Metallumcola ferriviriculae: one gene and its partner. The protein of the gene in region 1 interacts with the protein of each later gene in a pairwise test. Links are inferred from orthologs where the notes say so. Each region holds a gene or a part of one and is shown in the gene's direction. Other genes may lie near its edges.

Region 1 (16,484 bases):
GAAGAAATTTCTTTAACTTCGCTAAGCACGGCAGACTACTCTTGTGTGCAGCCGTTGACCAAGGAACTTCTTAATCGTTATCAGGACGGAGGGATAAATGTAGCCTTGCCATCACTACGGGTAGACGCATTTTCTGTGGACCTGGCGGCGGAGATACAGAGAGTACGTAAGAGTGGATTGACATTTGCCCCGGAAGCGGGCAGCCAAAGAATGCGCAATGTAATCAATAAGAATGTTACTGAGGAGGATTTGCTCGGTGCAGTAACTGCAGCTTTTCGAGCAGGATGGACTAACATCAAACTTTATTTTATGTTAGGTTTGCCCGGCGAGACCAATGACGATCTGGCGGCCATTGCGGATTTAGCAAAAAAGGTTCTTGATATAGGTAGGCAGGAACTGATGGCCCAGCGCGGCAGGCCCAATATTACTGTCAGCGTATCTTCCTTTGTTCCTAAGGGTCATACCCCGTTTCAATTTGAAGGGCAGAACCCCGTGGAAGAACTGCGAGCTAAGCAGCAATTTTTACGGGGGCAGCTAAAAGGACGGGGTTTGAAATTTAAGTGGCACGAAGCTAAACTTAGCTTTTTGGAAGCAGTATTCGCCCGGGGAGGCAGAAAACTGGCACCGGTATTAGAGAATGCATGGAAATCGGGATGTCGTTTTGACAGCTGGGATGAACATTTTGACTATGCTAAATGGCAAACGGCTTTTGAAAATGCTGCAATTGACCCCGAGTTTTATGCAAATAGACCCTTTGACTACCAAGAGGTGCTACCATGGGATCATTTGGACGCCGGTGTAAGCAAGGCATATCTGATTAGGGAACACAAACGGGCAATGGAAGAAGCTCTGACCCATGATTGTCGTTGGGATGAGTGCACCGGATGCAGCATATGCGATCGTTTTCAGGTAGAAAACCGTTTGTGGGGTGATGAGATTAATGTTGATTAGGATGGAATTCGCTAAAGGGGCACCTTTAAAATTTTTGTCGCACTTGGATTTAATGCGTACTTTTCAAAGAATTTTTCGACGGGCAGCTCTGCCCTTGGCTTATTCCCAGGGATTTAACCCTCACCCCAAGATAGCTTTCTCACCGGCACTGCCGGTGGGTGCTGCAAGCCAGTGTGAATATTTAGATGTAGAGTTGGATGCCCAGATGAGTGGGGATGAAATTCTCACTAGAATGAACAGACAGCTTCCTGAAGGGTTGGAAATAAAAAAAATAAAAGAAGTGTCCCAACCTGCGGATGCTTTAAATGCGATAATTAACCGTGCAGAATATACCGTATATTTTCAGACCAAGCTGTCGGAAGCGGAAGTCGCTCAATACTTGGAGGAACTATTAAAAAGAGAGGAAATTATTATAGAAAAACGTAGTAAAAAGGGAATTAAGAAAAAAAATATCCGGCCCGGTATTTATAAATTAAACTGCCAACAGGAAACTGCAGGAATGTGCATTGATATGGTGGTTCAGACAGGCAGTGACGGTAATGTTCGGCCGGAACAGATTTTAGATTTTCTCAGAAATGAATGCAACCTAGCTATCACGGAAGCTCGGATTACACGGACTGGACTCTATGTGTATGCCGACGGACACTATAAGACGCCGTTGGAAGTGGTTGCCTAAGGAGTGGGAAAAAGGTGTATAAGGAAATAATCGTCCATGTGGATGACCAGGAAACCACTGTGGCGGTATTGGAAGATCAGCGTTTGGCTGAAGTCTACCTGGAACGGTCTCTCAATCAGCGCTTGGTGGGGAACATTTTTAAAGGCAAGGTGGAAAATGTACTGCCTGGTATGCAGGCGGCTTTTGTTGATATTGGCTTAGAAAAGAATGCATTTCTTTATGTTGAGGATGCCATATCAGGCCAGCAGCATCAAGCAGCTGGCGGCAATGCAGGAAAATTGAGCATAAATGATGTTGTTAAACAGGGCCAGGAGATTATTGTGCAGATAGTGAAAGAACCTATCGGCACCAAAGGAGCTCGGGTTACTCGAAATATTACTCTGCCCGGACGCAATTTGGTGTTGATGCCTAATGTCAGCTATATTGGTATTTCCCGGCGGATTGAAGAAGAAGAGGAACGGGAACGACTGCGGCAGTTATCGGAGAAGGTCAAACCTGCTGATATGGGTTTAATCGTGCGTACTGTAGCTGACGGAATCCGGGAAAGTGAAATGGCAGAAGATATAGACAACCTGGTACATCTCTGGAAACATATTAATAATAGAAACAGCAGACAGTCCGCCCCCAGTTTGCTCCATAAAGATTTAGAGTTAATTCAACGAATTCTAAGAGATCTATTTACTCAGGATGTAGAACGGCTATTAGTTAATTCTCAGTTGACCTATGAGAAAGTGATAGAAGCACTAAGTTTAATTGCGCCTTCCTTAAAAAACAAAGTTTCCTTGTTACGTGAGGAAAACCTGCTTGATAAATTTAGCATCAGGCAGCAGTTGGCCCATGCACTGGAAAGGAAAGTCTGGCTCAAATGCGGCGGACACCTCGTCATTGATCAGATGGAAGCTTTGACGGCAGTGGATGTGAATACAGGTAAGTTCGTAGGCAGTAAGAACTTGGAAGAGACGGTGCTTAAGACTAACCTTGATGCGGCAGTGGAGATCGCACGGCAAATTCGTTTACGCAATATTGGTGGAATAATAATTATTGATTTTATTGATATGATTGCCGGTGAGCATCAGGAACAGGTCTTGACTGCCCTATCTGAGGAACTCAAGTACGATAAAACCCGGACAAATGTTTTGGGTCTCACCCAGTTGGGTTTGGTGGAATTGACTCGCAAGAAGGTTAGGCAGAGTCTGCGCAGTATTATGCAGAAGGACTGCCCATATTGCATGGGTACCGGCCGGGTTTTATCCGAGGATACAGTTAGCTTCCGGGTACATAGGGATATCCTGGAAGAAGCGGAAAAGACTCCGGCGCCGGCGATTTCTGCTAGAGTCAATCCGCTGGTGGCGGCACATTTGATTGGTACCGGTGGCAGCGGTCTTAGGGCTTTGGAACAGGAAACAGGCAAACAAATTCTTATTCAGGGCCAAAAGGAATTACACATAGAAGATGCGGAAATTCGTACCGTTTATGATAAGGCGGAAATAGAAAGGCTGACCGTGCCGGTGCATGTGGGAGAAGAATTTAGGGTTAAGGTGGAAGAACCCCATGCTGCTAACCCTTATGACGGTATTGGCAGGGTACAGGGATTTGTTTTGGATATAGAGGGTGGCGGAGCTTTGGTAGGTCAACAGGCAATAGTAGAAATAACTAAAGTATTTCGCACTTATGCCAGAGCCAAAATTCTCGGCAGCTGAAAACTTTTGTTTTGCGAAACTAATGTTTCTCCGGATGCTTGACAATAACGGGGTGCTTTGTTAGAATAAGTGGTTGTAAGTGCGTTTTAAAACCGCTCGGTTGAGGTTTATAAAAATCACATTTTCTGATGTGTGCCTTAAAAATCGGCGAGTCTTTGGCGAGGAGGTGCAAGACTTATGTATGCTATTATTGAAACTGGCGGCAAGCAGTACCGGGTTAGCGAAGGTGATACAATATTTGTGGAAAAGCTGGATGCACAGGAAGGCGATGTAGTTACCATTGACCGGGTGCTTGGCGTGAAGAAAGATAATGACTTTGTTGCGGGTAGTCCGGTAGTAGACAATGCTAAGGTTACCCTGAAAGTGGAAAAACAGGGTAGGGCCAAGAAAATTATTGTCTACAAATATAAAGCAAAAAAAAATTATCGCCGGAAGCAGGGCCATCGTCAGCCATTTACTAAGGCCAAGGTGGAAAAAATCGAGGCGTAATCGATGATTAAAATTCGCTTTTACTTAAATCGGGATGAGTATATCGATTCTTTTACCGTTAAAGGGCATTCGCGGTTTGATGAACACGGTAGGGACATTGTTTGTGCTGCCGTTTCTGTTCTTGCTCAAAGTGTGGTGATTGGTCTGGAAGAACATATGGGTCTTACCCTGCAGGTAAAGCAGCAGCCGGGAGATCTAAGTTGTAAACTGACGGACCCGTTGAATCATGCTCGACAAAGTGAGGCTGAAGCGATTTTACGTACTTGTTATTTAGGGATGCTGGCTATACAGGAAAGCTATCCAGATTATGTAGACATTCAAGTAATCAGGAGTTAGGAGGTGGCATTGATGAGAAAAATAGATCTGCAGCTCTTTGCTCATAAAAAAGGTGTTGGTAGTTCCCGGAATGGTCGGGACAGTGAATCAAAAAGACTGGGTGTTAAGCGCGGTGATGGACAACTGGTTAAGGCAGGTAACATTATTGTTCGTCAGCGGGGTACTAAAATTCACCCGGGCTTAAATGTGGGAATTGGTAAAGACGATACTCTTTTCGCCCTTGCCGATGGTTTTGTTAAATTTGAAACCAAGGGTAAGAGCAAGAAACAGGTAAGTATTGTCATCGAAGCGGTAAGCTAAGACTGCGAGCCCCCTGGTTAAAACCGGGGGGTCTTTTGTATTAAGTGCTAAGAGAGGAGGGGGTACGGTTGGAAGAATTGTTTGGACAAAGCTTGACGCTGCTGCGCGGTCAAAAGCATGATTTTTTAAACCACCTCCAGGTGATTTCAGGGCTGATACAACTGGGGAAAAGTGACCAAGCACTAAATTATATAAAAACGAGTATTACGGAAATAAATCGGGATGGGTCGGTTGCTAAACTGGCGGACAGTCGTATGGCACTATTTATGGTATTGCTTCAAAGGGAGGCAAAGGATAAAGGAGTCCCGTTGGATATTAAGGTAGCGGAGAGTGGAGCGCATTTGATACCTACTGCAACAAGTGCAGGTGCCGTACGCGCTCTGGCCGGGGAAATTATTGCTACTTTATCAACGTCCGCCGGTAAGGGAAACACCGTTTCTGCATACATAAGCATAGCTGGGCAGGATAAAAACATGACGATGGAATTAATAATCCATCCTGTTTGGGACTTGCCGGATGATACCCAGGAAAAATTACATAACTGCGGTTGTCGGGTGAGGCAGATGGGGAATACTATTAAACTGATAATCCCTTGCATTGAAACCAAAACGGAATAAAAAACTTGAGAGCCTATGTTATCTTGGAATTGACTGCGCACTTAGCGTGGATATAATAAAAATCAGGAAGTGAGACGATGTTTTACGACCGGGCGAAAATTTATGTAAAAGGTGGAGACGGGGGTAACGGGGTGGTCTCTTTTCGGCGGGAAAAGTATGTTCCCGAAGGAGGGCCCAATGGCGGTGACGGCGGCCATGGTGGTAATGTGATCTTCCAGGTAGACTCCGGCTTACGTACATTGGTGGATTTCCGTTATAGCAAACATTATAAAGCAGACCGGGGTCAGCATGGCCAGGGTAAAAATATGCATGGTAGAGGCGCTAAAGATATGGTAGTAAATGTACCTCCCGGTACTGTTATCAAGGATGAAGAAACAGGGCAGGTTATGGGTGACCTAGTGGAATCGGGGCAATCAATGGTGGTGGCCCAGGGTGGACGAGGCGGTCGGGGTAACGCCCGGTTTGTTAGTTCTAAGAATAGAGTACCTACTTTTGCAGAAAAAGGAGAGCCGGGAGAAGAACGACAGCTGATACTGGAATTAAAGTTATTGGCCGATGTGGGCTTGATTGGTTTTCCTAATGTAGGTAAATCTACGATGATATCCCGTATATCTGCTGCCAAACCGAAAATTGCCGATTATCCGTTTACTACATTGGTACCTAATTTGGGTGTGGTCAGATTAGATGAAGGAAGAAGCTTTGTAGTAGCTGATATTCCGGGGTTAGTTGAAGGGGCCCATGAGGGAACCGGCTTGGGACACCGGTTTTTACGACATGTGGAGCGCACACGACTCCTTCTTCATGTATTAGACGGAGCCCAGACTGAGGGCCGGGACATCATAGAGGATTACCAAATTATTAATCGGGAACTGGCTCATTATAATGAAGCACTATCCCGTCGCCACCAGATTGTGGTGGTAAATAAGATGGATATTCCTGGGTCGGAAGAAAATATTCATAGATTAAAGGATTGCTTAGAGCCGGATATTCCCATAGTGGCGGTATCTGCGGTGACCGGTGACGGAATCGATAAATTGCTCCTATTAACTGCTGAATTGCTGGAAAAAATTGAGGCAGAACCCATGGAAACCTTAGAAACAGAAGAAGTAAGAATAGTTGAAGGTCCGACCGGCCAACGGTTTACCATTGATTTTATTGATGGTGTTTGGGTAGTAGGGGGCAATGAGATTGAAAAGCATCTGGCAATGACCGATTTCAATAATGAAGATTCGGTAAAGCGCCTGCAGCACATCATGCGTGTGATGGGGGTGGAGGGTGCTTTGAGGAAAAAAGGTGCAGCGTCTGGTGAAGAAGTTAGAATTAAGGATATAGAATTTGAATTTATGGACTAAGATAACGCTGTCTCGATGCGTAGAACAAAAAAAGAAATCAATTGGCAGGCAGCGTTTGCCTGCTTTTCTTTTTGCTTTAAAGTATCGGAGGATTTTGCCCGGTGGAGGTGCGCCCTTTCTTGGAAAACAGCACAAATTGGGCAATGGCACCTTTAACCAAATTATGTTATAATAGCTTCAATCTTGCTCTAGGGATGATGATTATGCGCGAAAAATTTACTGATATCAATCGTTTAGTAATAAAAGTAGGGACCAGGGTACTTACCCACGAAACTGGCAAACTAAACTTACATCGTATTGAAAGCTTAGTTCGGGAAGTTGCGGACCTGACTAATAGCGGCCGGGAAGTGATACTAGTCAGTTCCGGGGCTGTTGGTGCTGGAATGGGTAAATTGGGGCTGAATGAAAAGCCCAAAACCATTCCAGAGAAACAGGCCGCCGCTGCGGTAGGTCAGGGTCTGATGATGCATATTTATGAAAAACTCTTTGCCGAATATGGGCTGGTGGTTGCTCAGGTATTGCTTACTCGAGAGGATGTGGCTGACCGGCGCCGTTATTTAAATGCCCGTAACGCCTTATTCAGACTGCTGCAGTTTGGGGTAGTCCCTATCGTAAATGAGAACGATACTATTGCCATAGAGGAGATCCGTTTGGGGGATAATGATACCCTATCTGCGATGGTAGCCGGCTTAGCGGATGCAGGGCTATTGATAATCCTATCTGACATTGAAGGGCTCTATACGTCTAACCCAAGGGAAAACAGTGCAGCTCAGTTAATATCCGAAGTAGAGGAAATAACACCGGAAATAGAGATATTGGCCGGTGGTGCAGGCACTAAAATGGGCACAGGAGGAATGGTGACAAAAATACAAGCAGCGCGAATTGCTGCCAGCTTTGGCATTCCCATGGTTATAACCCATGGGAAAAAAACCGGTGCCTTGCGTCGGGTGGTAGCCGGGGATCCATGCGGCACTTTATTTCTTCCAGGGGAGCACAAACCGGCGGCTAAGAAGCGATGGATTGCCTTTGGTTCGAATATAAAGGGGAGCATTACTGTTGACCAAGGAGCTTATGAGGCTGTTATTAAACATGGCAGGAGCCTGCTTCCGATTGGGGTGGTGGATGCCCAGGGAGAATTTCACACGGGAAACGTTATCAGCATCTTGTCTCCTCAAGGCGATGAATTTGCTCGAGGGATTACAAACTATCACCTGGAAGAATTGATTAAAATTAAAGGGAAAAACAGCAGCGATATCGAAAATATATTGGGTTATAAGGACTTTGACGAGGTTATTCACCGGGACAATTTGGCGGTGCGTGTCTGATCCTATAGTGACTAAAACTGCTGTTTATTGAAAATGGAGGTAGTCCGATGGTTAAGGAAGTTATTTTAGGAAAAGGAAAGTTGGCCCAGGAAGCTGCCAAGCAGTTGGCCGTAATTGATACAAATGTCAAAAATGAGGCCTTAAAAAAAATGGCAGGCGCCCTGGTACAAAAATCTAATGAAATACTTGAAGCCAATCAAAAGGATATGGAACAGGGTAAGAAGAACGGTTTGCCTGATGCGCTGTTGGATAGACTGTTACTGACTGAGGATAGATTAGAAGATATGGCGGAAGGACTGCGGGCGCTGATTTCCTTGCCCGATCCTATCGGTAAGGTCGATAATATGTGGAAGCAGCCCAATGGTTTGGAAATCGCGCAAGTAAAGGTGCCGCTGGGAGTTATCGGCATTATTTATGAAAGTCGCCCCAATGTTACCGTTGATGCCGCCGGGTTATGTCTTAAAACCGGCAATGCCGTACTGCTGCGTGGAGGTTCTGAGGCATTTCATTCTAACCAGGCTCTTGCCTGGGTAATTGCTCATGCCGCGGAAACAGCAGGAATTCCTGCCGGGGCTATCCAGTTGGTGGAAACTACGGACAGGGAAGCAGTGCAGGTAATGTTGACCATGAATCAATATTTGGATGTATTAATACCCAGAGGCGGAGCCGGGCTAATACAGCATGTATTAAACAACGCTACAGTTCCGGTAATAGAAACCGGTGTAGGTAACTGTCATACATTCATCGACTGCGATGCCAACCTTGACATGGCCGTTGATATCGCCGTAAACGCCAAGGTGCACCGTCCCGGCGTCTGTAATGCCATGGAGAATTTACTTGTCCATGAAGAAGTCGCGGCGCAGTTCCTGCCTCGTATGCAGGAGCGTATGAACCAACACGGCGTAGTGTTGCGCGGTTGTACCAAAACCAGAGAAATACTGGCAGACATAGAAGATGCAGTGGAAGAAGATTGGCATACGGAATATCTGGATTTGGTGCTGGCAGTGAAAGTAGTAGGCAATTTAGATGAAGCCATAGACCATATCTACCGCTACGGTACGAAACATTCTGAAGCTATCGTAACAGAAAACTATAGCACTGCGCGCAAATTCACACACATAGTGGATGCAGCAGCAGTTTATGTTAATGCCTCTACCCGATTTACTGATGGGTTTCAGTTTGGTTTTGGTGCCGAGATCGGTATCAGTACCCAAAAACTGCATGCTCGCGGACCCATGGGACCTGAACAACTAACAACATTTAAATATATTGTGCAAGGGGACGGACAAATTCGCAGCTAATACACCCCCTTTATTTCTAGGATTGATGTGTCGGAAGCAATGTCAAGACTAGAGACTGCAGCATATTTTGAATTGAACGGGGGAGGTTCTATGTCGGAAACCAAGGGTATAAAACGCGTAGGCATTATGGGGGGAACCTTTGACCCCATTCACTATGGGCATTTGGTGACTGCCGAAGAGACTCGCGGCAGGTTTAATCTGGATAAGGTCATATTTGTGCCGTCAGGAAAGCCTCCCCACAAAAAGGGCTATACGGTTACCGATGCCCGGCACCGTTATTTGATGACCCTGTTAGCGGTTGCAACAAATCGCTTTTTCGAAGTGTCCCGCATTGAAATCGACCGTCAAGGTTATTCCTATACGGTGGATACGGTGAATCAATTTTACCAGCAACTGCCTGAGGGTACCGAAATCTACTTTATTACCGGTGCGGATGCTATTATGGAGATTCTTACCTGGAAAAATATTGAAGAGCTCCTGGGCCGCACTAGGTTCATCGCCGCCACTCGGCCTGGAATAGAATTGGAACATATGAAATTGGTACTTAAGGAACTGCCTTTTTCTGCGATGGAAATGATTTACCCCCAGGAAGTTCCGGCCATGGCAATATCGTCAACTGATATTCGTATGCGAGTGAGAGAAAAGAGATCAATTAAGTATCTGCTGCCGGAGGCGGTCGAGCATTATATCTATAAAAATCGTTTGTATCATGATGAATAACTTGACAAAATGGTGCCTGGCACCATTTTGTCAAGTTATTGACTGTTATTGTCAAATAAAGTGAGGGTCACAAAGCTTGGATGATAAGGTTAACCAATGGCTAAGACTATATAGAAACGAGGCTCGGCGCCGTCATGCTGCTGCTGTGGCGGATACGGCCCAGGAATTAGCGACTGCACACGGTGTAGACCCCATAAAGGCGCATACTGCCGGAATTTTACATGATTTGGCCAGGGATATCAATACCGAGGAACTGGTGCAGCGAGCGACACAATGGTCAATAAAGGTGGGTCACTGGGAGAAAATGAATCCGGTGGTGCTGCACGCACCGGTAGGCGCGGCCATGGCTAACAGGGAGTTAGGTGTACAGGACGAAGAAATATTGGCTGCAATATCAGCGCATACTCTGGGGGTACCGGGGATGTCTTTGTTATCTAAGGTTCTGTACCTAGCAGATGTAATTGAACCCGGGCGAAGTTTTCCCGGACTGGATGACATCCGCGTTTTAGCCCGGAAAAATCTTAATGGTGCTTTGTTGGCTGCTATGGATAGCAGTATCACGTATCTTTTGGACCGACGAAGGGTGATACACCCACAAACACTTGAAGCACGAAATTCGGTATTAATCAGCATACAATTAGAGGAGGAGATGTTTTGAAGGATAGCCGCTCTTTGGCCAAAGAGATAGCCATTGCAGCTAGTGAAAAAAAAGGAAGAAACATTGTCCTTTTGAACTTGCAAGAAGTCTCATTAATTGCCGACTATTTTGTCATTGTCAGTGCCGGTTCCAGTACTCAAGTTAAGGCTATTGCGGATAGCATCTTAAAGAAGTTAAGGGAAGAAGATATTGTGCCCCGAAGCCGTGAAGGATATCAGGAGGCTCAGTGGATACTGCTTGATTACGGTGGAGTGGTGACCCATATATTTCAAGAGGAACAGCGTCAGTTCTATGATTTGGAGCGACTCTGGGGGGACGCTGAGTCGGAGCAATTTCAAGGAAGTTAGCAATTGGGTTTGGTTTTAGCCAGGAAGGAGATTAGTAATGGAAGAACGTTATAATTTCAAGGATATTGAGCCAAAATGGCAACAGGATTGGAAAGCTAATTCATTATTTTCGGTAACAGAAGATCAAAAGGACCAGGAAAATAAATACTACTGTCTGGAAATGTTTCCTTACCCTTCAGGTAATTTGCATATGGGTCATGTGCGTAACTATTCCATTGGCGATGTCGTTGCACGCTTCAAGACAATGACCGGCAAAAACGTACTGCATCCCATGGGTTGGGATGCATTTGGCCTGCCTGCGGAAAATGCCGCCATTAAGCATGGTGTGCATCCTTCTAAATGGACCACTGAGAATATCGCCAACATGCGCAGCCAGCTGCAGTCTATGGGGCTAAGTTACGATTGGGATCGAGAGGTTGCCACCTGTTATCCTGATTATTATCATTTTACTCAATGGATGTTTCTTCATCTATATAATAAAGAACTGGCTTATAAAAAGCATGCAGCTGTAAACTGGTGTCCGTCCTGTGCGACTGTGCTGGCTAATGAACAGGTGGTAAACGGTGCCTGTGAACGCTGTGAAACTACAGTTGAGAAAAAGGACCTGGATCAATGGTTTTTCAAAATTACCCAGTATGCGGATAGGCTCCTTGAAGATTTGGATAAACTTCCCGGCTGGCCGGATAAAGTAAAAACCATGCAGCATAATTGGATTGGTAAGAGCACGGGTGCGGAAATAGTATTTAAAGCGGAAAAAACCGGCGATGAAATTAAGGTATTCACCACCCGTCATGATACGGTATTTGGTGTCACATATATGGTGCTTGCGCCGGAACATCCTTTAGTGAAAAAACTAACTATCGGAACAGAATATGAAAAACAGGTTACTGAGTTTACAGCAAAGGTTACTGCGATGGATAACTTTACCCGAACAGCTACCGATATGGAAAAGGAAGGTGTCTTTACCGGCGCCTTTGCCATCAACCCGTTAAGCGGTGAAAAAATTCCCATTTGGATTGCCAACTATGTCCTGATGGATTACGGAACCGGGGCAGTGATGGGCGTTCCTGCCCATGACCAGCGGGACCTGGACTTTGCACGGAAATATCAACTGTCTGTTCGTATTGTTATTAACCCCGAAGGGGAGGAATTGCCTGACGGCAGTGAGCTTACCAAGGCGTATGCGGCAGCAGGAAATTTGGTTAATTCCGAGCAGTTTAACGGGCTGCCCCATACTGAGGCCCAGGAAAAAATAGCATCATATCTTGAAGCAAAAGGCATTGGCAGCAAACAGGTGAATTTCCGCCTGCGGGACTGGCTCATTTCCCGGCAAAGATATTGGGGAGCGCCAATTCCTATTCTCTATTGTGACGAATGTGGGACAGTACCAGTTCCGGAGAAAGATTTACCGGTACTGCTGCCTACCGATGTAGAATTCAGACCTAATGGGGAACCACCGTTAAATACTTCAGCGGAGTTCCTGCACACTACCTGCCCCGAATGCGGCGGCAAGGCTAGGCGGGAGACTGATACCATGGATACCTTCGTCTGTTCGTCGTGGTACTTCCTGCGTTTTACAGACCCGAAGAACAGCGAAGTACCTTTTGCCACTGATAAGGCAAATTACTGGATGAATGTGGACCAATATATTGGCGGGGTTGAACACGCAATTTTACACCTGATGTACGCCAGATTTTTTACTAAAGTTCTTTATGACTCTAAACTGGTAGCTTATGATGAACCTTTTGCCAATCTGCTCACGCAGGGCATGGTACTGAAGGATGGCACCAAGATGTCTAAGTCCAAGGGAAATGTGGTCAGTCCCGAAGAAATTATTGAACGTTACGGTGCGGATACGGCGCGCTTATTCATCCTCTTTGCCGCTCCACCGGAAAGAGATTTAGAATGGAGTGACCAGGGGGTAGAGGGATGCTACCGTTTCCTAAACCGGGTGTGGCGCCTCGTATATTCCTATCATGGGCAGATGGATGGTCTAGATGGCGGTGTGGCCATTAACAGCGGTGCAGATAAGGAACTATGGCGACTACTGCATGCTACCATTAAAAAGGCCACCGAGGATATTGGGGAGCGCTTTAACTTCAATACTGCTATCAGTGCCATTATGGAATTGGTAAATGGTACTTATAATTATCGGGAACAAGTAAAGGATGAGGAGAATTCAGCGCTGCTAAAAGCAGTGTTAACTCAACTTGTGGTAATGCTGGCTCCTTTTGCACCTCATGCAACCGAAGAACTATGGCGGTCCTTGGGCAATAAAGAAAGCATACATGCCCAGCCATGGCCGGAATATGATCCTGAGGCATTGGTACGGGATGAGGTCAATATTGTGGTACAGATAAACGGCAAAGTACGTGACCGGGTTGATATAGCAACTGATCTTGACCGCGAGGGCATGATTGAGGCAGTGATGCAGTTGGATAGGGTTCAAAAATGGCTGGAAGGAAAGCAAATTATCAAGACCATTGCCGTACCAAACAAACTGGTTAATATAGTGGTGAAATAGATAGTTCACCTAGATATCAAGTTTAAAATAAGTAATTGGCCCGGGCTTACCCCGGGTTTTTTTATTCCCTAAAAAAGGAAAATATCAATTCGGGTGGAATAATCAGGTAATGGAGGGACGGACATGGATGATAAACGTTTGCGGTATATATTGATATTATTACTGTTGGCTTTATTGGTTGGCGGCGGGATAAAGATGCTGAATGCTGATGACCAACCGGTACTGATAAGTGACCAATCGGTTGAAGATCAAGCAGGAGTGGCTGGAGTAGGTACGGCAGACGACAACCAGGAAGGAAAGGTGGCAGTGTATATTACCGGTGCGGTAAAGAAGCCTGATGTTTACTTTATGGCTGCCGATGCTCGGGTGCAGGATGCTGTTGACCTGGCCGGGCCGCAGCCGGCAGCGGACCTGAGTAAGCTGTCTTTGGCGCGGCACTTGCTGGACGGTGAAACTATTGATGTACCCCGTATTGGCGATATTTCGGTTTCCGGCCAAACTACCGAAGTTGGTCAAGAGGAAACTACTGGTAAGATTAATATTAACAGTGCCAATCAAACGCTGTTGGAAACACTACCCGGTATCGGGCCGGCTTATGCAGGGAGGATTATTGAGTATCGACAGGGACATGGCGGCTTTAAGTCCCTGGAAGAATTGAAGCAGGTATCCGGAATTGGCGATAAACGTTTTGAGCAGCTGAAAGACCTGATTACCCTCTGATGGTTTAATGTGATGCGGCGGGGAGGAGAACTGGTGAATATGGCGGAGCGACCGTTGGCTGCAGCTGTGATTTTTATGTGCGTGGGGATTTTCCTCGCCGCTAAGAGCGGTGCTGCCCTATGGATGCTGATTGGTGCGGCGGTGTTTTTAAGTATTTTATTAGCTAAAGGCACAAGAGAATGGTTGACCCGGGCAGCTATCCTGCTGGGGTTTCTTATTGTGGGCGCAATTTGGTCAAAAGCTGCTTTATTATCTACCGGATATATTGGGGGATTGGCCGGCGAGGAAGTGACAGTTACCGGTAAAATTATCTCCGTTCAAGAATATTCCCAACGCCGGGAGATGGTGCTGCGGGTCTCTAAAGTGGCTCAAGGTTCCCGATTATTCGGTGTAAATGAGAAAGTATTATCGGTACAGTATGATACGCAAAATGATTGGCTGCCTGGTGACGAAGTAAAGCTAAAGGGGATAGTCAACCCTCCCTCTGCCGGCGGCAACTTGGGTGAATTCAACTATCGCGATTACCTGAAACGCCAGGGGATTACCGCCCGCTTGACAGTTGCAGACGCCCAACTGCTTCAAAGCGGCGGATGGACGCCGCTGCGCTTTTCTGCTTACGTCAGAAGGGCCACGGTCCAGCGGATATTTACGGTACTACCTGAAGAACAAGCTGCGGTTTTAGTGGGTATGCTGCTGGGAGAAAAGCAGTATTTACCTGAGGATGATGCAAACCTTTATCGGAATTTAGGCGTCATGCATGTCTTTGCCGTATCCGGCCTGCATGTAGGATTTGTTGCTGCTCTAGTGATTTCTCTCTTAGGGAAGGTAACGATAAACACCACCGCCGGTTCGGCCCGGGTACTACGCTTTATGGTTACAGGGGCGGTATTGTTGTTTTATGCCGCCCTTGCCGGGTTTAGCGCGTCGGTAGTTCGAGCAGTGGCAATGACTTTGGTGGGCATTTTTTCATATGTGGTTGATCGGCGCAAGGATTTTTACAATGCTTTAGCCCTGGCAGCACTCGCCTGGTTGTTATACAGACCACTGGCTCTATTTGATGCAGGTTTTCAGCTTTCATTTGCGGCGGCGCTGGGTATTTATTATCTTAATCCGGCTGCAGATAAGCTGCTGAGCTTTTTGCCCGATTGGCGCTCAATCGTGACCGTTCCCTTAGTGGCTCAGCTGGCTCTGCTGCCGCCTTTGGCCTATCATTTTGGCACCGTATCTCTGGTATCCTTGTTGGCTAATATACCCGTAGTATTTGCAGCCGGGGCAATTATCATCTTGGGGATTGTTATTATGGCTCTGCAGTTTGTATTTTGGCCCGTGGCGGAATTATTACTTTTCAGTGCGGGTATGCTCATTGAAATGGTACAGCGCTATCTTGACTTACTGGGGCACATTCCCTTTGCATATCTTTACTTAAGAATGCCTTTGCCGTTGGAAATAGTTCTATACTATATTATTCTGGTAGGCTTGAGGGAAGGTATCATGGGGAATTTGCCTATGGCCAAAGACAAAGGACGTTGGCTGAAACGGGGACTGGCAGCTGCATTAGTTATTTTAATAATTGTGGGAAGTATCCCTGGAAAGAAACTGGAGGTAATTTTTTTAGACGTAGGCCAAGGGGACGCTGCGTTAGTGATGACGCCAGGGGGAAAAAATATTCTTATCGATGCGGCCGGAGGGGGTTTTGGCGGATTTGACATCGGCCGTGACCGGCTGCTGCCCGCTCTTCACCGGCTAGGAGTCAGGCGGATAGATCTGCTGGTAAACAGCCATCCGGATCGAGATCATATCGGTAGTCTTGGGACGGTAGCTGCTGAAATTCCAGTAGATCTGGCGCTTTTTCCTGTCTTAAACCCTGAGGGAATGGAACAGCTCAATCCGTACCTAAATGCATTGACAGAGAAGAATGTCAAATATAATTTTCTCGGGACTGGAATGGTGGTGGCCTTAGATAATGGCATTTACATGGAAGTGCTCAATCCGCCAAAACAAGTAACCCCCGCTTGGGAACTTAATGACCAGTCCCTGGTGGTAATGCTCCGCCACGGCGATGTTGACTTTCTATTTACCGGTGACATTGAGCAAAACGCAGTCATTCGATTATTGGATGCGGGAACTAAAATTGCTGCAGAGGTGATAAAGATACCTCATCACGGTAGTGCCGGCTCATTTAACAAGAGTTTTTATCAGCAGACGCAGCCCCAGGTTGCGGTGATTTCAGTCGGTCGTAATAATTTCGGTCACCCATCTCCGGTAGTGACTTCCTTTTTACAGCGCCAGGGTATCAGCGTATATCGTACCGACCGTGACGGTGCCGTAAAAGTGTCCAGCGACGGTACTAATTTGTGGGTTGATACTGTCCACTAAAACTTCCGCCGGCGTCTTAAGGGTTGGACTCAAGAGCACAAGTGCGGCTAAGGCAGCCAAGCTGCCAAGTCTTCTATGGCGTAAGGCCGTGT
Region 2 (16,253 bases), 2.3 Mb from region 1 along the record:
CGCACGGGACTTCCCCATCGTACAGGGAGGAATCTTGCTGATAGCGACAGTATTTGTGATTGTTAACCTACTGGTGGACGTGTTATACACGTTAGTCGACCCCAGGATACGCTTCGATTAGGGAGGGATATGATGAGCACTCAATTAGCAGCAAAGGAAGTAGAACTTGAAGAACGTCAGTCCCGAGGCATTTGGGGAGACGCTTTTGCTCGGCTCCTCCGACAGAAGTCCGCCGTGGTAGGGTTGATTATCGTTTTGGTATTGATTTTAGCAGCACTTTTTGCGCCTGCCATTGCGCCGTATAATCCGGAAAAGGGCGAACTGGTACAGCGGCTGCAAGCACCATCGGGGGCAAACTGGCTGGGTACTGATGCTCAAGGAAGGGATATTCTCAGCAGAGTTATTTTCGGTTCACGCATTTCTATTCAAGTAGGAATGATTACTGTGGGTATTTCTCTGGTAATAGGTACTTTTTTGGGGGCTGTTTCCGGTTATTATGGCGGTGTTTTAGATATGTTGGTAATGCGCTTTATAGACATGATGATGGCTTTCCCATATATTTTGTTGGCAATCGCCATTACCGCAGTGCTTGGGCCTAGTCTGGTCAATGCAATGATTGCTATTGGTATTGTAGGCATACCTATTTATGCCAGGGTGGTCAGAGGTGCTGTTTTGTCAGTGAAGGAACAAGAGTATGTGGAAGCAGCTAGAGCAGCCGGGTGTTCTGATGGGCGGATAATTTGGCGGCACGTACTGCCCAATTGTATTGCGCCTATAATTGTGCAGGCCACACTGGGCGTAGGGACTGCAATCCTAGACGCTGCCGGCCTAAGCTTTTTGGGTTTAGGAGCAAAACCGCCTAAGCCGGAATGGGGCCTGATGCTCAATCAGGGAAAAGATTCGTTGCAGACCGCTCCGTGGACTGTGATGTTTCCGGGATTGGCTATTCTTTTGGTAGTGTTGGGCTTTAACCTGTTAGGTGATGGACTTAGGGATGCTTTAGATCCACGCCTGAAAGAATAATGAAGGTATTTTTAAAACATCAGAGAGAGAATTTCCAATTTAAGACTTGTGGTTGAGCACGCTGTATGAAACAGCGTGTTTTTTGTACTTAAAGAAGGAAAATTCCTTGTCCGGGTATAACATTCTTTGTAGGGTTTTTTTTATTAAGGCGGTTAGTTGTTCATTCAGGGGGGTAGGAGAGTTGTGGGGAAGAAATATGCCAAGTTGGTGTACAATCCTGTTTCCGGGGAGGGCAGCTTTGCTCGTAATTTGGATAATGTCATAAGAGAATTTCAGACAGGTGGTTGGCAGCTGTCGCTTTTGCGTACGCTGCCGGATGTACCTGTGGAAGCGATGTTTACTGGGGCTGACGAAGATAAGTTTGATGCCATTTTTGCGGCCGGTGGAGATGGAACGCTGCATCAGACGGTAAACGCGATGCTTAAGCATAATATAAACTTACCTTTAGGGATACTTCCGGTAGGGACGGTTAATGATTTAGCTACTTTTCTAGGTATTCCCGATGGTATTGGCGAGTGCTGTCGGGTTATTCTTCAAGAAAACCTGACGGATATTGATGCCGGGCACATAAACGATAGATACTTTCTTAATGTGGCCAGCGGTGGATTATTGACCGATGTACCGCATAATACACCGGCACGCTTAAAGAATATGCTGGGTCGTTTAGCTTATTATGCCAAGGGTTTGGAAAGCCTGCCCAAGTTTCGCCCAATACCTCTTCGAGTTATGGCACAACACGGCAGATGGGATGACAAGTTTCTGCTCTTTTTAGTGCTAAACAGTACTTCTGCCGGGGGTTTTAAGCGTCTGGCGCCAAAAGCATCTATTCAGGACGGGCTGTTGGACGTTTTGTTAATTAAAGAGTGCCCGTTTGCTGAGCTGCTGCCGCTTTTTTTACGCATCCTGCGCGGGCAGCATCTTAATAGTCCGCATGTGGTCTTCTTCCAAACAAAGGAATTAACCATAGAAAGCAGCCAGACTGTGCATACTGATTTAGACGGGGAATTGGGGCCAAGCTTACCTTTGTCGGTGAAGAGTATGCCAAAAGCATTGCAGATTTTTGTTCCAAAAGGGAGGTGACTTATGACAGTAGAATTAAGAGTCCGTTATCAAGAGACGGACCAAATGGGAGTGGTATATCACACCAATTACCTGATATGGTGTGAAATGGCCAGAACCGAGCTGCTGCGCGGTACCGGCATGACCTACAGGGCCATGGAAGAAGACGGAATTTATCTGCCTGTTGTGGAGGCAAACTGCCGTTATAAATTTCCTGCAGTCTATGATGATGAAGTCATTGTCAAAGCATCGATTGTGAGGATTACCGGGGTTAGGTTAGACTTCCACTACCAGATTATCAGAAAAGAGGATGGTTCTCTGCTGGCTGAGGCCGCAACATATCATGCCTTTGCCAATGAAGGGGGTAGTCCACTAAACATCAAGAAAAAGGCGCCTCAATGGTGGGAACGCCTGCAAAAACTGGAAATCTGAGCAGCGGCCGTCCCTCTTCGGGGAAAATTAACAGGTAAGTCAAGACATTTTGGTAAATATTTGGTATCATGAATATGTTAAAGGGAACAAAATATTTAAAAATAATAAGGAGTGACTATGCATGGGTGAAATTATTGATGGCAGAGCGATCGCTAACGAAATTAAGGAAGAGGTTAAAGCCGAGGTTGAACAGTATAAACAGCAGGGAATAACCCCTAAACTTGATGTTGTCTTGGTTGGGGATGACCCTGCTTCAATATCTTACGCTCGCTCAAAGGGTAAAGTAAGCGATAAGTTAGGGGTGGCCTATGAACTACACACATTGCCGACGGACACTCCTGAAGCGGATGTATTGCAGCTAATAGAACGCCTTAACGGGGATGAAACGGTACATGGTATCTTGGTAGAATTACCCCTGCCGAAGCATATCGATAAAGAAAAGGTTATGGAAGCAGTTGACCCCAATAAGGATGTTGACGGTGTGCATCCTATCAACCGTGGGTACATAATGAGTGGACAGGAAGGTCTTTTCCCGGCTACGCCTCAATCCTGTGTTGAGATACTGTTAAGAAGCGGTGTAGAGCTGCAGGGCAAACATGCTGTACTTGTCGGGCGTGGTGAAACAGTGGGCAAGCCTTTGTTCTTCATGCTGCTCAAGCATAACCCTACCATGACTGTCTGCCATTCAAGAACCAAAGATCTAGCAAGTTTTACCAAGCAAGCTGACATAGTTATTGCTGCAGTGGGACGTGCCAAGATGATTACCGGCGATATGCTTAAGCCCGGCGCTGTTGTGATTGATGCGGGAATTAATCAAGCTGAAGACGGCGGCCTTTGCGGCGATGTGGATTTTGACAGTGCTAAAGAAGTGGCAGGTAAGATTACACCTGTTCCCGGCGGAGTAGGTTCGATGACCACCGCACTGATTTTAAAGAATGTGCTGAAAGCTATAAAAAAGCAGCAGGGATAAAAAGGGAGGGGTAAAAATGAGTGAAGTTTATCAGTGGACCTTTCGTAAGCTAATTGACGAATCAGCATCAGATGCGCCAACCCCAGGCGGCGGCAGTGTCTCCGCCCTGGTGGCTAGTCTCGGAACAGCTATGGTAGCTATGGTTAGTAATTTAACAGTGGGAAAAGAAAAGTACGCCGACGTTCAAGATGAGGTTAAGGAAATCAAGGATGAAACCTATCAATTGCTGGAAAAACTTGAAGAACTTGTTACCAAGGACATTGCCGCCTTCGGCGAATTCATGCGGGTCTTGAAAATGCCTAAGGGAAACGATGAAGAGAAAAAAATTCGCTCTGCAGAAATGCAAAAGGCATATATTTATGCCACGGATACGCCATTGGAAATCGCTAAGACCTGCCTGGAAGCACTAAAACTGGCTGACAAACTTTCCCCCATTGGCAATAAGGGCGCTATCAGTGATGTCGGGGTAGCTGCCTATGTAGGTGAGGCAGCATTGAAAAGTGTATTGTTAAGTGTGGATATTAATCTCCCTGGTATAAAAGACCAGGATTATACTGCTAAGGCCGTGAAAGAGAAGGAAATGCTTATCTCTGAGGCGGAGACGTTAAGGGAAAAAACAATCAAAGTAGTCCAAGAGAGAATGTAATCTTTAAAATATAAGAAGTGCGCCAATAAGTTAACGCCGGTGATGTCTTACACCACCGGCGTTAGCTTTTTTAATGTATAGACTTCCATGCCGCTGGTGCGGCACCATCAATTAAATGAAAATGGGTATTTTCAGGACTGGAAATTATGGGTGGCAACGAAATCGCTTTTCGTGTTTTACGAGGTGCCTTGTTAAAGAAAAGGAAGCTGGGTATAAATATTTGTAGGACTTTAGTGATTTAATGGCGAATAAGTGGTACAAGTGCGAGGGATAAAAATGAGAAAAACTACTTTTATGATACTACTTATTATGGCTCTGCTCATAAGCGGTTGCGGTAAATCTGTCGAAAAGCCTTTTTTGATGCCGCATTTGCCCCAGCCAATTGCACACGAGAGGGCAATTATTACCCCGGCGGGGCAGGGATCCGAAGGTTTAATCATTTCCGAACTGGCTTCAAAACTTTATATTAGCAACCGATTTTGGCGTAAGGTGCGAGGTCAGGACTTAAGTGACCGCTATGACTGCATTATCATTAGCTTAGGAATGTCCCACCGTGGTATGGACCGATTGGGTGTCACTCTGCCGGAAGAAAAAGAACGGCTGGTTTCTTTGGCCGCTGATGCTCAAAAAAGGGGCATGGCGGTTGTGGTAGTAAGCATGAGCAGGCAGCGGCGGTATCAGGGGACGGATGAAATAGCCAAGGCCATTGCCCCATTCATAGACTACTATTTAATTATTGGCGATGCAAACCATGATAATTTTTTTAGCAGGTTAGCTGCCGCTGGGGGAGTGCCCATTACCGTGGTGAAGGACTTTGACAGGGCCAAAACCCCGATAAACTCTATTTTCCGTTAGCGGGGCGTGATTATTGTGACCACATTGGTGGATAGGGACAAACTAATTCAAGGTATTTTGATTGCGGGGTTTGCCATCCTGCTGCAGCGCTTCCTGGAGCAGCCCTATTGGCAGGTACTTACCAAACTAGATGAAAGCATCACTAGGGGAGACAGCGGACGTCTAATTATAGCTGCATCTTTCATGGTGGGGCTTAATGCTCTGCGTGCTCTGCCTGTGTATGTAGGTGCTTTTAGGGCTGTTGAAGGCGTAGACAGCAAGCAGAAACCAATGGCCATACTGGTAGCCGGGAGCATTATTTCTCTAACCTTTACTTTACTGTATTTGCTGGAGCAGGGGCAGTGGGAATGGGGTGTGCCTCTGGCAGTTTTTCTTGGTGCTTCAGGTCTATTTCTGCTATGGGGCCGTGGAGTGCTAAAATTTTGGCATAAGGTGATTATCATTGGTCAGCTTTTATTGGGTTCTTATTGGTTAGCTATTGCCCCGGTGCTAACGCCCGTTGGCTTTGGAGCGGGGGAATTGTCGACAGGGATTAAGTTGGCGGGACAGTTTTTAAATGCTGAGAGTACGTTGAACTTTGTCAGTGTTGCCTTCTTTCTACCGCTGATAACTATCGCCATAGTAACTACAGGACTGATTGACAATTATCAAAAAATAATTCAACAGATTAATGAACGTAAAAAGAGGGAAAATCAAATGCAGCGGGTACAGCTGGCTGCTGCTGAAGCGAGGGTACTCCAAGAAATGCATGCCTTGGTACATGATTTAAAAACGCCCCTAACCACTATCAGGGGGCTGAATTCATTGATAGAAATGACCGCAGCCAATGATAAACAGGCAGAATATGCCGGTAGGATTGAAATAGCTGCCGAAAACATGAATGGAATGATTTCGGAAATATTATATGAGGATGTACGGGAACCCATTACTATACATTCATTGATAAACTATGTCCGGGCACAGATTATCCCTGAAGAATTGGAGCAGCGCTTTCACTTTGATGTGGGGCAGGATATGCCTAAAATTAGCGTTAATAAAGTACGATTGGCTAGGGCATTGGTTAACGTGATTGATAATGCCGTCAGGGCCACCCGTCAGAATGTTGCCGGCAGAGTGGATATCTTAGCGGTAAGAAATAACGGTGGGGTGGAATTCAGCATCAAGGATAACGGTGATGGCATGTCGGAGAAAGAGCTTGATATGATTTGGCAGCCCGGCTACAGTTCGCGAAATTCATCCGGTCTGGGGCTGACATTTGTTCGTAAAGTGGTAGAGAACCATGGCGGTAGTATAGAGATTGACAGTCAACCGGATAAGGGCACTGTGGTACGGATTACAATTCCCGATGGCAGGGGTGATGGGCATGACTAAGATTTTGATTATCGATGACGAGGAAGACATTCGCTATACCCTTAAGGAGATATGTTCTCTTTCCGGTTGGAATACTTGTGAGGCGGTTAACGGCAACATGGGCCTGAAGCTGTTTAAAAAAGAACGGCCGGATTTGGTATTAGTGGATTACCATATGCCTGAATTAGACGGACTGGCTACCGTTAAGGCGCTGCGCAAATTATCCACGGAGGTGCCTATAATTGTCTTAACTGTGGATGAACGGCAGCAGGTTGCCGATACATTCCTCGATGCCGGGGCCAGCGATTTTGCTTTAAAGCCGATCAAGGCGCCTGATCTTATCAGCAGGTTAAAGGTGCATCTAAGTATCCTTAAAAGTACCCAGGGACAAGTGGAAGATGATGATGTTTATACTGTTAAGGGAATTAGTAAAGCTACATTGAAGCTGGTTGTGGATTATCTTAAGACCTGCAGTAACGGTGCCTCAATTGAGGAAATAACTGATGGGGTTTGTTTGGCGTATCCTACGGTGCACAGATATTTAATGTATCTTGTGGACCGGGGGGATATATTGGTCCAAGCAGATTATGGGAAGGTAGGAAGGCCGAAAAACCGATACTATAATAAGTGAAGTATTCCCCATTCCGGGGAATACTTTTTCTTAGTCAAGTAAACGGAGCTCCTGTTGTAATAAGGGTTTAGTTAAGAATTTGACCCTTTACGAGGGTGGGGGTATTTAGCCCCGTCTGGATTTTAAGAAATGAAGCAGCTTTTCTTCTTTAAGCGGCAGGAAACGATTGTGACTGTTTCGAAATAATAGGGGAATAGTAGTAAATAAGGGGGAAAAGTTTTGAGCCGTTTATTAGAGCATTTAAACACTGAACAAAAAGAAGCGGTAACCTCAGTATCAGGTCCGCTTTTGATAATTGCCGGTGCTGGTTCGGGTAAGACTCGGGTTATCACGCACCGTATTGCGTATTTATTAGACGAAATGGATGTAGACCCCGGGAGGATATTGGCAATCACCTTTACCAATAAGGCGGCAAATGAGATGAAAGAGCGTTTGGAAAAACTGCTCTCTTATCCGGTGTCCGGTATGTGGGTCAGTACCTTCCATTCGGCTTGCGTGCGTATTTTACGCCGGGAAACGGACCACCTGCCTTATGGCCGAAACTTTGTCATCTATGATGCTGCGGATCAGCGGACATTACTTGGAAGCTGTGTCAAGGAACTGGGGCTGGATGAAAAACGTTATACTCCTCGAGTAATAGCGGCTAAAATATCTAATGCCAAAAACCAGCTATATACTCCGGAGAAGTTTAGGCAGAAGGCTGATGACTTTTTTGATGAGCAGGTGGCCAAGGTTTATACTTTATACCAGGAAAAGTTATTTAAGTATAATGCCATGGATTTTGATGATTTAATTATGCAGACTGTACTGATGTTTAGCCGTAAGCCGGAAGTACTTGCATATTATCAAAATCGGTTTCAATACATTTTAGTAGATGAGTATCAGGATACAAACCATGCCCAGTACATACTGGTTAAACTCCTGGCTCAGCAACACGAAAATATCTGTGTTGTGGGAGACCCGGACCAGTCAATCTACGGCTGGCGGGGTGCGGATATCCAGAATATCCTTGATTTTGAACATGATTATAGCAGTGCAAAGGTAATTCGTTTGGAACAAAACTATCGGTCCACCCGCAATATTCTCGGGGCTGCGAACGAAGTTATTAAGCAAAATATGGGCCGGAAGCCTAAGAATCTTTGGACAGAAAATGAAGAGGGCCGGAAAATCATCAAGTACCAGGGTGAGGACGAGCGGGCTGAAGCACGGTTTGTGGCGGAAGAAATTTTTCGTCTACACCAAGAGGGTTTTAAATTGGGGGATTGTGCCATCCTCTATCGGGTACACGCGCAGTCGAGGGCTTTAGAAGATTGGCTCCTTAAGGGTAATATTCCTTACGAGGTACTGGGGGGGGTGCGATTTTATGATCGCAAAGAGATAAAAAATATTTTAGCTTACCTGCGGGTGCTGGCTAACCCGGCGGATGATATCAGCCTGGCCCGGGCAATCAATGAACCACGGCGAGGTGTTGGGCAGGCTACTTGGGAAAAGTTAGCTGCAGCTGCAGCTAACCAGAATCAGTCTGTGGCCCAGTTGATATTGACGGACATTAAAACTGTTGATCTGGGGGGGCGAGCCCAAAACGCCGTAAATGGTTTTGCCGTTTTGCTAAAGAAGCTGATGGATGCCAAGGTGAAGCTTCCCGTTACCCAACTAGTAGAAACGATACTTCAGGAAAGCGGCTATTGGGAACAGATGGAACAGGACAAGACCCCTGAAGGGCAGACCCGGCGGGAGAACATCCGTGAATTTATCACTGTTACCCAGGAATATGACCGTAACAGCGAAGAAAAAGACTTGGAAGGATTTTTAGCGGAGGTTTCTTTGGTGAGCGATATAGATAATTATGAGGGCGAGGATAAGGTGCCCATGATGACTTTACACACTGCCAAGGGTTTGGAGTTTCCGGTGGTATTTTTAGTTGGGCTGGAAGATGGAGTGTTTCCCAGTAATCGGTCGCTGCTTGAAGCGGAGCAGATGGAAGAAGAAAGACGCATTTGCTATGTGGGTATGACCCGGGCCCAGCAGCAGCTTTACCTAACCTACGCCTGGAGACGCCATATGTATGGCAATACCCAATATAACAGCCCATCGCGGTTTCTAAATGAAATACCACATCAGTTTTTCGGTGGCGATGCAGCTCCAAAGATTGCGGCGGCAAATAATAATGTGACACAAAGTGAAGCTGACAGTGAGGGCCGACAGATATTCAACCTGGGTGATAAAGTTTACCACGTCAAGTTTGGTGAGGGTTCGGTGGTAAAGGTGGTAGGCAGCGGCAGTGATGTCAAGGTTACGGTTGCTTTTCCTGACCAGGGCATTAAAGTACTGGCTCTGGCCTATGCACCGCTACGTAAGGTCAGTAAGTGAATGGAAGGGATGCCTTTTTCTAGGTATCGAATGCATGAAAGGGGTTGTCACTTTGAGTAGTGCAAGCATAGAAAATAAAATTAAGCAATTACGTGATGAGTTGGAGGATCATAATTACCAATACTATGTATTGGACCAACCGACAATTACGGACCGAGAATATGATGACAAACTGAGGGAACTGCAGCAATTAGAGGAAGAACATCCCGAGTCCCAGGACCCGCATTCGCCCACCCAGCGAGTTGGGGGCGCTCCTAGGGAAGGATTTACCACGGTAAATCATCCAATACCTTTGCTTAGCTTAGACAATGCCTTTGGGGAAGAGGAATTGTACCAATGGCACCGGCGAGTAGAGAAGTTAGCCGGAGAAGCTGTTACGTATATAGTAGAGCTTAAAATTGACGGTCTCTCTGTGGCCCTCACTTATGATGATGGCAGATTAGTTGTCGGTGCTACCAGAGGCGATGGCGAAATAGGGGAAGATATTACGGCCAACATCAAGACAATACAGTCTGTACCGCTGAAATTGCGACGGCAGGTGCAGCGCTTATTGGTTCGTGGCGAAGCATATATGCCCAGACCGGCATTTATCAAGCTTAACAAAAAGCGGCAGGAGGCAGATGAGGCGTTATTCGCCAATCCCCGTAATGCAGCCGCCGGGTCCTTAAGGCAGCTGGACCCCAAGGTGGCTGCTCAGCGAAATCTGCAGGTATTTGTCTACGACATTTTAGCAGTGGACGGGGAAGAACTGACTACCCATGACCAGGCACTTGCTCTCTTGCAGGAATTAGGTTTTGTTGTTAATTCCCATCATAAACTCTGTCACACTATTGAAGAGGTCTACCGTTACTGTCTGGAATGGACAGAGAAGCGGGAGCAGCTTCCATATGATATTGATGGTTTGGTGGTAAAGGTTAATCAGTTAGAGCTTCATGAAGCAATAGGGCGTACCGCTAAAAATCCACGTTGGGCAATTGCCTACAAGTTCCCTGCTGAACAGAAGGAAAGTATGGTACAGGATGTTTTTCTGAGAATAGGCCGCACCGGGGTGGTGACACCCACTGCCTTACTGGCGCCGGTACAATTGGCAGGCACTACCGTTACCAAGGCAACCCTTCATAATGAAGACTTTATTCGTGATAAGGATATTCGCATTGGTGACGCGGTAATAGTGAGGAAAGCCGGGGATATAATTCCCGAAGTAGTACAGGTATTACCTGAGAGGCGAAAAGGAAGTGAGGGTGAATTTAAGTTTCCCCAGTACTGCCCTGAATGTGGCGCGCACTTAAAACGGGCGGATAATGAAGCGGCGATTCGCTGTCAGGGAGGTTTGGCCTGTGGTGCTCAGGTCAGGGAAGGAATAATTCACTTCACCTCTCGTAATGCCATGGACATTGAAGGGTTAGGATCGAAGATGGTGGAACAGCTCCTTGATGCCGGTCTGATAAAGAACATTGCCGACCTATATTATCTTAGGCTGGAAGAACTGCTGGAGCTTCAACGCGTAGGAAACAAATCAGCCCAAAACCTCCTTGATGCTATTGAAAAAAGTAAGGATAACCCACTACATCAATTAATATTTGCTTTGGGCATCCGGCATGTGGGACTGGGTGCTGCAAAGGTATTGTCCAAACAATTCCATTCGCTGGACAATTTGGCTCAGGCCGGGGTAGAGGAACTCACCGCCGTTAGCGATATCGGCCCGAAAATGGCAGAAAGCATTGTCGATTTTTTCCAAGAAGAGAGAAACCAAGACGTTATTGGACGACTAAAAACCGCCGGGGTAAATACCCAGGCTGACCAAGGTACACAAGGGGGAGAGCTTGAAGGATTGACCTTCGTTATCACAGGCAGCATTCCCGGCTACAGCCGAAAAGACGTCCAGGACCTAATAGAATCCCGTGGCGGAAAAGCTGCCGCCGCAGTTAGCCGCAAAACCGATTATGTACTAGCCGGCGAAGATCCAGGTTTAAAAGCAGAAAAAGCCCGAACTTTGGGCGTGCCGGTATTGCAAGTTGAAGATTTGCTAAAAACACTGAACGGAATAACTTGACAAAATGGTGCCAGGCACCTTTTTGTCAAGTTATTGGCGCAGTTTGCCATATTAAGACAATATTTGCTATAATTAGCTCAGTTTTAAATGAGAGTTCTAATAATTTCTTTTAAGAGTAAAAGATACATATTATTGGAGGTGTAACAGTGAGTAATGTTAGCGGGAAAGATGTAGAACACGTGGCCATGCTGGCTCGGTTAGAGTTTTCTGCCGAGGAAGTAGAGGAATTCACTAAACAGTTAAATGATATCTTAGGCTATATGGACAAGTTAAATCAGCTTGACATCAGTGGTGTAGAACCTACTGCCCATGTGCTGGGGATAGATAATGTTATGCGTGAAGATATTACCCGGAAGTATTTTGATAACAAGACGGCCTTGAAAAATGCCCCGGATAAAGAAGACGGTATGTTCAAGGTTCCTAAGATAGTTTAATGTTTCTAAGCGTCTGTAGGCGTCGGGCAACGACGCAATCCGGCACTATCTTGGTTTGTTGATAAGGGGGGGTAACAATGTCAATTCATACACTAACTATACATCAACTGCATGATAAACTGAAAGCAAAAGAAATCAGCGCCTTGGAACTGACTGAAGCTATGTTGGCCAATGTTAAGAAGGTAGATCCTAAAGTTCAGGCCTTTCTAACTGTCACCGGTGAGGAAGCCTTGGAAAAAGCTAATGAGGTAGATAAGAGAATTGCCGCCGGCGAGGAATTAAAGCCGCTGACCGGAATCCCCATGGCGCTTAAGGATAATATGTGTACCGAAGGGATAAAAACTACCTGTGCATCAAAGATTTTGCATAACTTTATACCACCGTACAGTGCCACAGTTGCCGAAAAGTTAGACCGGGAAGGGACTGTGCTGCTCGGAAAACTGAACATGGATGAATTCGCTATGGGCTCTTCCAACGAAAACTCAGCTTACTACCCGGTGCGTAATCCCTGGGATTTGGCTCGGGCACCAGGTGGTTCCAGCGGTGGGGCTACAGCTTCCGTTGCGGCAGACGAAGCATTATTTACCTTAGGAAGTGATACAGGTGGCTCCATCCGCCAACCGGCTTCCTTCTGCGGAGTTGTAGGATTGAAACCCACTTATGGAAGGGTATCCCGCTATGGGCTTATTGCCTTTGCGTCATCCTTAGACCAAATTGGTCCCGTAACAAAGAATGTAGAGGACTCTGCCATGGTACTGCAAGCGATTGCCGGACATGATGAGAAAGACTCTACTTCGGCGGCTGTTGAAGTTCCCGATTATAGACAGTCGCTTAAACAAGACATTAAAGGGATGCGTTTGGGTATCCCGAAAGAATATTTTGCTTCGGGTTTGGAGCAAGGAGTTAAAGCGGCTGTGGATGCAGCCATCAAGCAATTGGAAAGCTTGGGTGCGGTTTGCGAGGAGATGTCTTTACCCCATACGGAGTATGCTTTACCTGCCTACTATCTGGTGGCGACGGCGGAAGCGAGCTCGAATCTTGCCAGGTACGACGGAGTGCGCTATGGTTATCGGGCGGAGGAAGCTGAAGACGTCATCTCAATGTTTAAGAAGACACGTAGTGAAGGATTTGGTACCGAAGTAAAACGCAGAATAATGCTGGGAACCTATGCATTGAGTTCTGGATATTATGACGCGTATTATCTAAAGGCGTTAAGGGTGCGCACCTTAATTCGCCATGATTTTGACCGGGCATTCGAACGGTATGATGCCATTGTGGCACCTACATCGCCTACGGTTGCTTTTAAAATTGGTGAGAAATCCGATGATCCGCTTTCCATGTACCTATCTGACTTGTTTACCATTCCGGTGAATATGGCAGGACTGCCGGCCATTTCCATTCCCTGCGGATTTGACCAAGGGATGCCGGTAGGGATGCAGATTATCGGCAAGCCATTTGATGAGTCCACAGTATTAAAGCTAGCGTATAACTACGAACAAAGTACGCCTTATCATCAGCAGCGGCCACAGCTGGAGGTGGAATAAATGATTATAGAGTATGAAGCAGTAATCGGTTTGGAGGTACATGCTGAGCTTAAAACCAATTCTAAGATATTCTGCGCTTGTTCCACTGAATTTGGTGGTGATCCTAACACCCATGTTTGCCCGGTGTGTCTTGGCTTACCCGGGGTGCTGCCGGTATTGAATAAAGAAGTAGTAGATTATGCTCTCAAAGCGGGACTGGCTTTAAATTGCCAGATAGCAGAGTATAGCAAATTTGACCGTAAAAACTATTTCTATCCTGATCTACCGAAAGCTTATCAGGTAAGCCAATACGATTTACCTATCTGCGAACATGGTTACCTGGATATAGAGGTGGATGGGAAGACTAAACGTATTGGTATTACCCGTCTACATATGGAAGAAGATGCCGGAAAGCTGGTGCATCAGGGAACCGCTATTGTGGAGTCCAATTCTTCTCTAGTTGACTATAATCGTACCGGCGTACCACTAGTGGAGATTGTATCAGAGCCGGATATGCGTTCCGCCGAAGAGGCAAAAGCTTATTTGGAAAAGGTAAAAGCCATCTTGCAGTATACAGAAGTATCCGACTGTAAGATGCAGGAGGGGTCTTTACGCTGCGACGCAAATATTTCTGTTCGGCCCAAAGGTACTGAGAAGCTGGGCACAAAAGCAGAATTAAAAAACATGAACTCTTTCAAGGCATTGCAAAAAGCAATTGAATATGAGATAGCCAGACAAATTGAACTGATTGAAGATGGTGAAAAAGTGGTGCAGGAGACTCGCTCCTGGGATGAAAATAAAGGTATTTCTGTCAGCTTGCGCAGTAAAGAGGAAGCCCATGACTACCGTTACTTCCCTGAGCCGGACCTTGTACCGCTGGTAATCGATAAACAATGGGTAGAGCGCATCCGTGCCACACTACCGGAACTTCCCGACGACCGGAAGCAACGCCTAGTGAACGAATTGGGGCTGCCTGAGTATGACGCAGCGGTAATAACCGGTTCAAAGGACTTGGCTGATTACTTAGACCGCTGCTTGGAATACTACCCTGATGCCAAAAAGGTGAGTAATTGGATTATGGGTGAGCTATTGCGCTTACTAAATAACAGTAATATGGAACCAGCCGAGGCGCCCGTTGAGCCTAAAGAAATGGCTGAACTGTTGAAATTAATGGATAAAGGCACAATCAGCGGTACAATAGCCAAACAGGTATTTGAAGAAATGTTTAACACCGGTAAGAGTGCAGCGGAAATCGTAGCGGCAAAGGGTTTAGAACAAATCAGTGACCAGAGTGAACTGGAGAAAATAGTTGAAAAGGTCATAACAGATAACCCCCAAAGTGTGGCGGATTATCGTGGTGGAAAGAAACAGGCAGCAGGTTTTATGGTGGGGCAGGTAATGAAGGCCACCAGAGGTAAGGCAAATCCCAAATTGGTTAATGAACTACTGCAAAAGAAACTTTAAAAAGATAAACTGATGGTAACGCCGGTGAAAACCGGCGTTTTTTAATGGCTAAAAACGGTACTTCGCTTAAAGAAAATATGTAAAATTATGTTAAAATGATGCAACCTGGTTATAAGTTTTTTTAGATATGATAAGAAAAAGTGAGATATACAACGATGTGACAAGATTCCAAGGATAGTTTATTTGGAATTATGGCAGGTAGAAAAATTTAATTAAATTTGGCCTAATTAGCAGGAATTTTTAAAAGGCATGCTGAATAGTATTAAAATAGAGCAGGAGGAAGTTCCACCTTTTAGGAGGCAATCCGCGGTTAAGCCGGAAAATTTTATCCAGGTTTTGTCCAGTGAAGACATTGCTGCCGGTTAAAGGAGACTTCCTTTCCGTGCGGAGGTGTTTTTTTATGTTTTTCCAAATTAGCGATTACTTAAAAGAGAGCTTTTACGATTTGCAGGCACAAGTTATCTGTGTATAAATATAAAAATAATTAAGGAGGTAGAAAATAATGGAACGTAAACATGTTGTAATAGTTGATACAACGCTTCGTGATGGGGAACAGACTGCAGGAGTGGTGTTTGCCAACAAAGAAAAACTGCGCATTGCCAAGCTGATGGATGAAATTGGAGTACATCAGATTGAGGCCGGTATTCCGGTGATGGGCGGCGATGAAAAGGACGTTATTAAAAAGATAGTTGGGTTGGGTCTCGATGCAAGTATCATGGGCTGGAATCGGGCTGTAGTTACTGATGTTAAACATTCGGTGGATTGTGGTGTAGATGCTGTCGCCGTATCTATCTCTACATCAGACATTCATATTCAGCATAAACTACAAAGCACCAAAGAAGCTGTACTAAAAAGCATGGTGGCAGCGACGGAATTTGCCAAGAAAAAGGGATTATATGTGTCAGTGAACGCTGAAGATGCTTCTCGAAGCAACATGGATTTTTTGCTGCGTTTCGCTAGGGAGGCAAAAGAAGCCGGTGCTGATAGACTGCGCTATTGTGATACAGTAGGTATCATGACACCGTTTGAAACTTATCAGCGAGTTAAGCATATTATTGAGCAAGTACAAATAGACCTGGAGATGCACATGCATAACGACTTCGGTATGGCTACCGCAAACACTTTTGCCGGCATCCAGGCCGGTGCTACTCATGCAGGCGTGACGGTTGTTGGTTTGGGTGAGCGTGCAGGTAATGCGGCAATGGAGGAAGTAGTGATGGCTCTAAAATATCTTGATGACACAGATTTAGAATTTAACACCCATCGTTTCCGGGAGCTGGCTGAGTATGTATCTAGGGCTTCCGGTCGGGAATTACCTGCTTGGAAAGCCATTGTAGGCACCAATATGTTTGCCCATGAATCCGGAATTCATGTCGACGGTGCTATGAAAAATCCGCTCACCTACGAGGTATTCACTCCCGAAGAAGTAGGTCTGGAGCGCCA

What was found.
Region 2: the proteins of leuS (region 1) and ligA interact in binary tests that used the Escherichia coli proteins (3 or more experiments, as listed by UniProt). The link is inferred for Metallumcola ferriviriculae from one-to-one orthologs.

The regions. Positions count from the first base shown.
Region 1 is NZ_CP121694.1:1,046,158-1,062,641, forward strand. What follows is about bases 10,434-13,552. They hold leuS (leucine--tRNA ligase), read left to right. Parts: upstream 10,434-10,809; coding sequence 10,810-13,296; downstream 13,297-13,552. Other genes in these bases: rsfS (ribosome silencing factor), read left to right, coding at 10,434-10,772; MFMK1_RS05345 (ComEA family DNA-binding protein), read left to right, coding at 13,420-13,552. In the rest of the region: MFMK1_RS05275 (TIGR03960 family B12-binding radical SAM protein), read left to right, coding at 1-951; MFMK1_RS05280 (TIGR03936 family radical SAM-associated protein), read left to right, coding at 941-1,627; MFMK1_RS05285 (Rne/Rng family ribonuclease), read left to right, coding at 1,642-3,327; rplU (50S ribosomal protein L21), read left to right, coding at 3,505-3,816; MFMK1_RS05295 (ribosomal-processing cysteine protease Prp), read left to right, coding at 3,820-4,152; rpmA (50S ribosomal protein L27), read left to right, coding at 4,165-4,452; MFMK1_RS05305 (Spo0B domain-containing protein), read left to right, coding at 4,521-5,069; GTPase ObgE, read left to right, coding at 5,147-6,421; proB (glutamate 5-kinase), read left to right, coding at 6,619-7,746; MFMK1_RS05320 (glutamate-5-semialdehyde dehydrogenase), read left to right, coding at 7,794-9,047; nadD (nicotinate-nucleotide adenylyltransferase), read left to right, coding at 9,138-9,767; bis(5'-nucleosyl)-tetraphosphatase (symmetrical) YqeK, read left to right, coding at 9,844-10,425; more of rsfS, read left to right, coding at 10,422-10,433; more of MFMK1_RS05345, read left to right, coding at 13,553-14,016; MFMK1_RS05350 (DNA internalization-related competence protein ComEC/Rec2), read left to right, coding at 14,056-16,392.
Region 2 is NZ_CP121694.1:3,388,711-3,404,963, reverse strand. Bases 9,001-11,888 are described here. They hold ligA (NAD-dependent DNA ligase LigA), read left to right. Parts: upstream 9,001-9,388; coding sequence 9,389-11,389; downstream 11,390-11,888. Other genes in these bases: gatC (Asp-tRNA(Asn)/Glu-tRNA(Gln) amidotransferase subunit GatC), read left to right, coding at 11,536-11,823; pcrA (DNA helicase PcrA), read left to right, coding at 9,001-9,336. Outside these bases: MFMK1_RS16810 (ABC transporter permease), read left to right, coding at 1-121; nikC (nickel transporter permease), read left to right, coding at 133-1,023; MFMK1_RS16800 (YegS/Rv2252/BmrU family lipid kinase), read left to right, coding at 1,207-2,103; MFMK1_RS16795 (acyl-CoA thioesterase), read left to right, coding at 2,107-2,514; MFMK1_RS16790 (bifunctional 5,10-methylenetetrahydrofolate dehydrogenase/5,10-methenyltetrahydrofolate cyclohydrolase), read left to right, coding at 2,636-3,484; MFMK1_RS16785 (cyclodeaminase/cyclohydrolase family protein), read left to right, coding at 3,501-4,130; MFMK1_RS16780 (DUF6305 family protein), read left to right, coding at 4,407-4,985; MFMK1_RS16775 (sensor histidine kinase), read left to right, coding at 5,001-6,356; MFMK1_RS16770 (response regulator), read left to right, coding at 6,349-6,966; more of pcrA, read left to right, coding at 7,186-9,000; Asp-tRNA(Asn)/Glu-tRNA(Gln) amidotransferase subunit GatA, read left to right, coding at 11,901-13,367; Asp-tRNA(Asn)/Glu-tRNA(Gln) amidotransferase subunit GatB, read left to right, coding at 13,368-14,810; nifV (homocitrate synthase), read left to right, coding at 15,313-16,253. UniProt on the Escherichia coli protein: DNA ligase that catalyzes the formation of phosphodiester linkages between 5'-phosphoryl and 3'-hydroxyl groups in double-stranded DNA using NAD as a coenzyme and as the energy source for the reaction.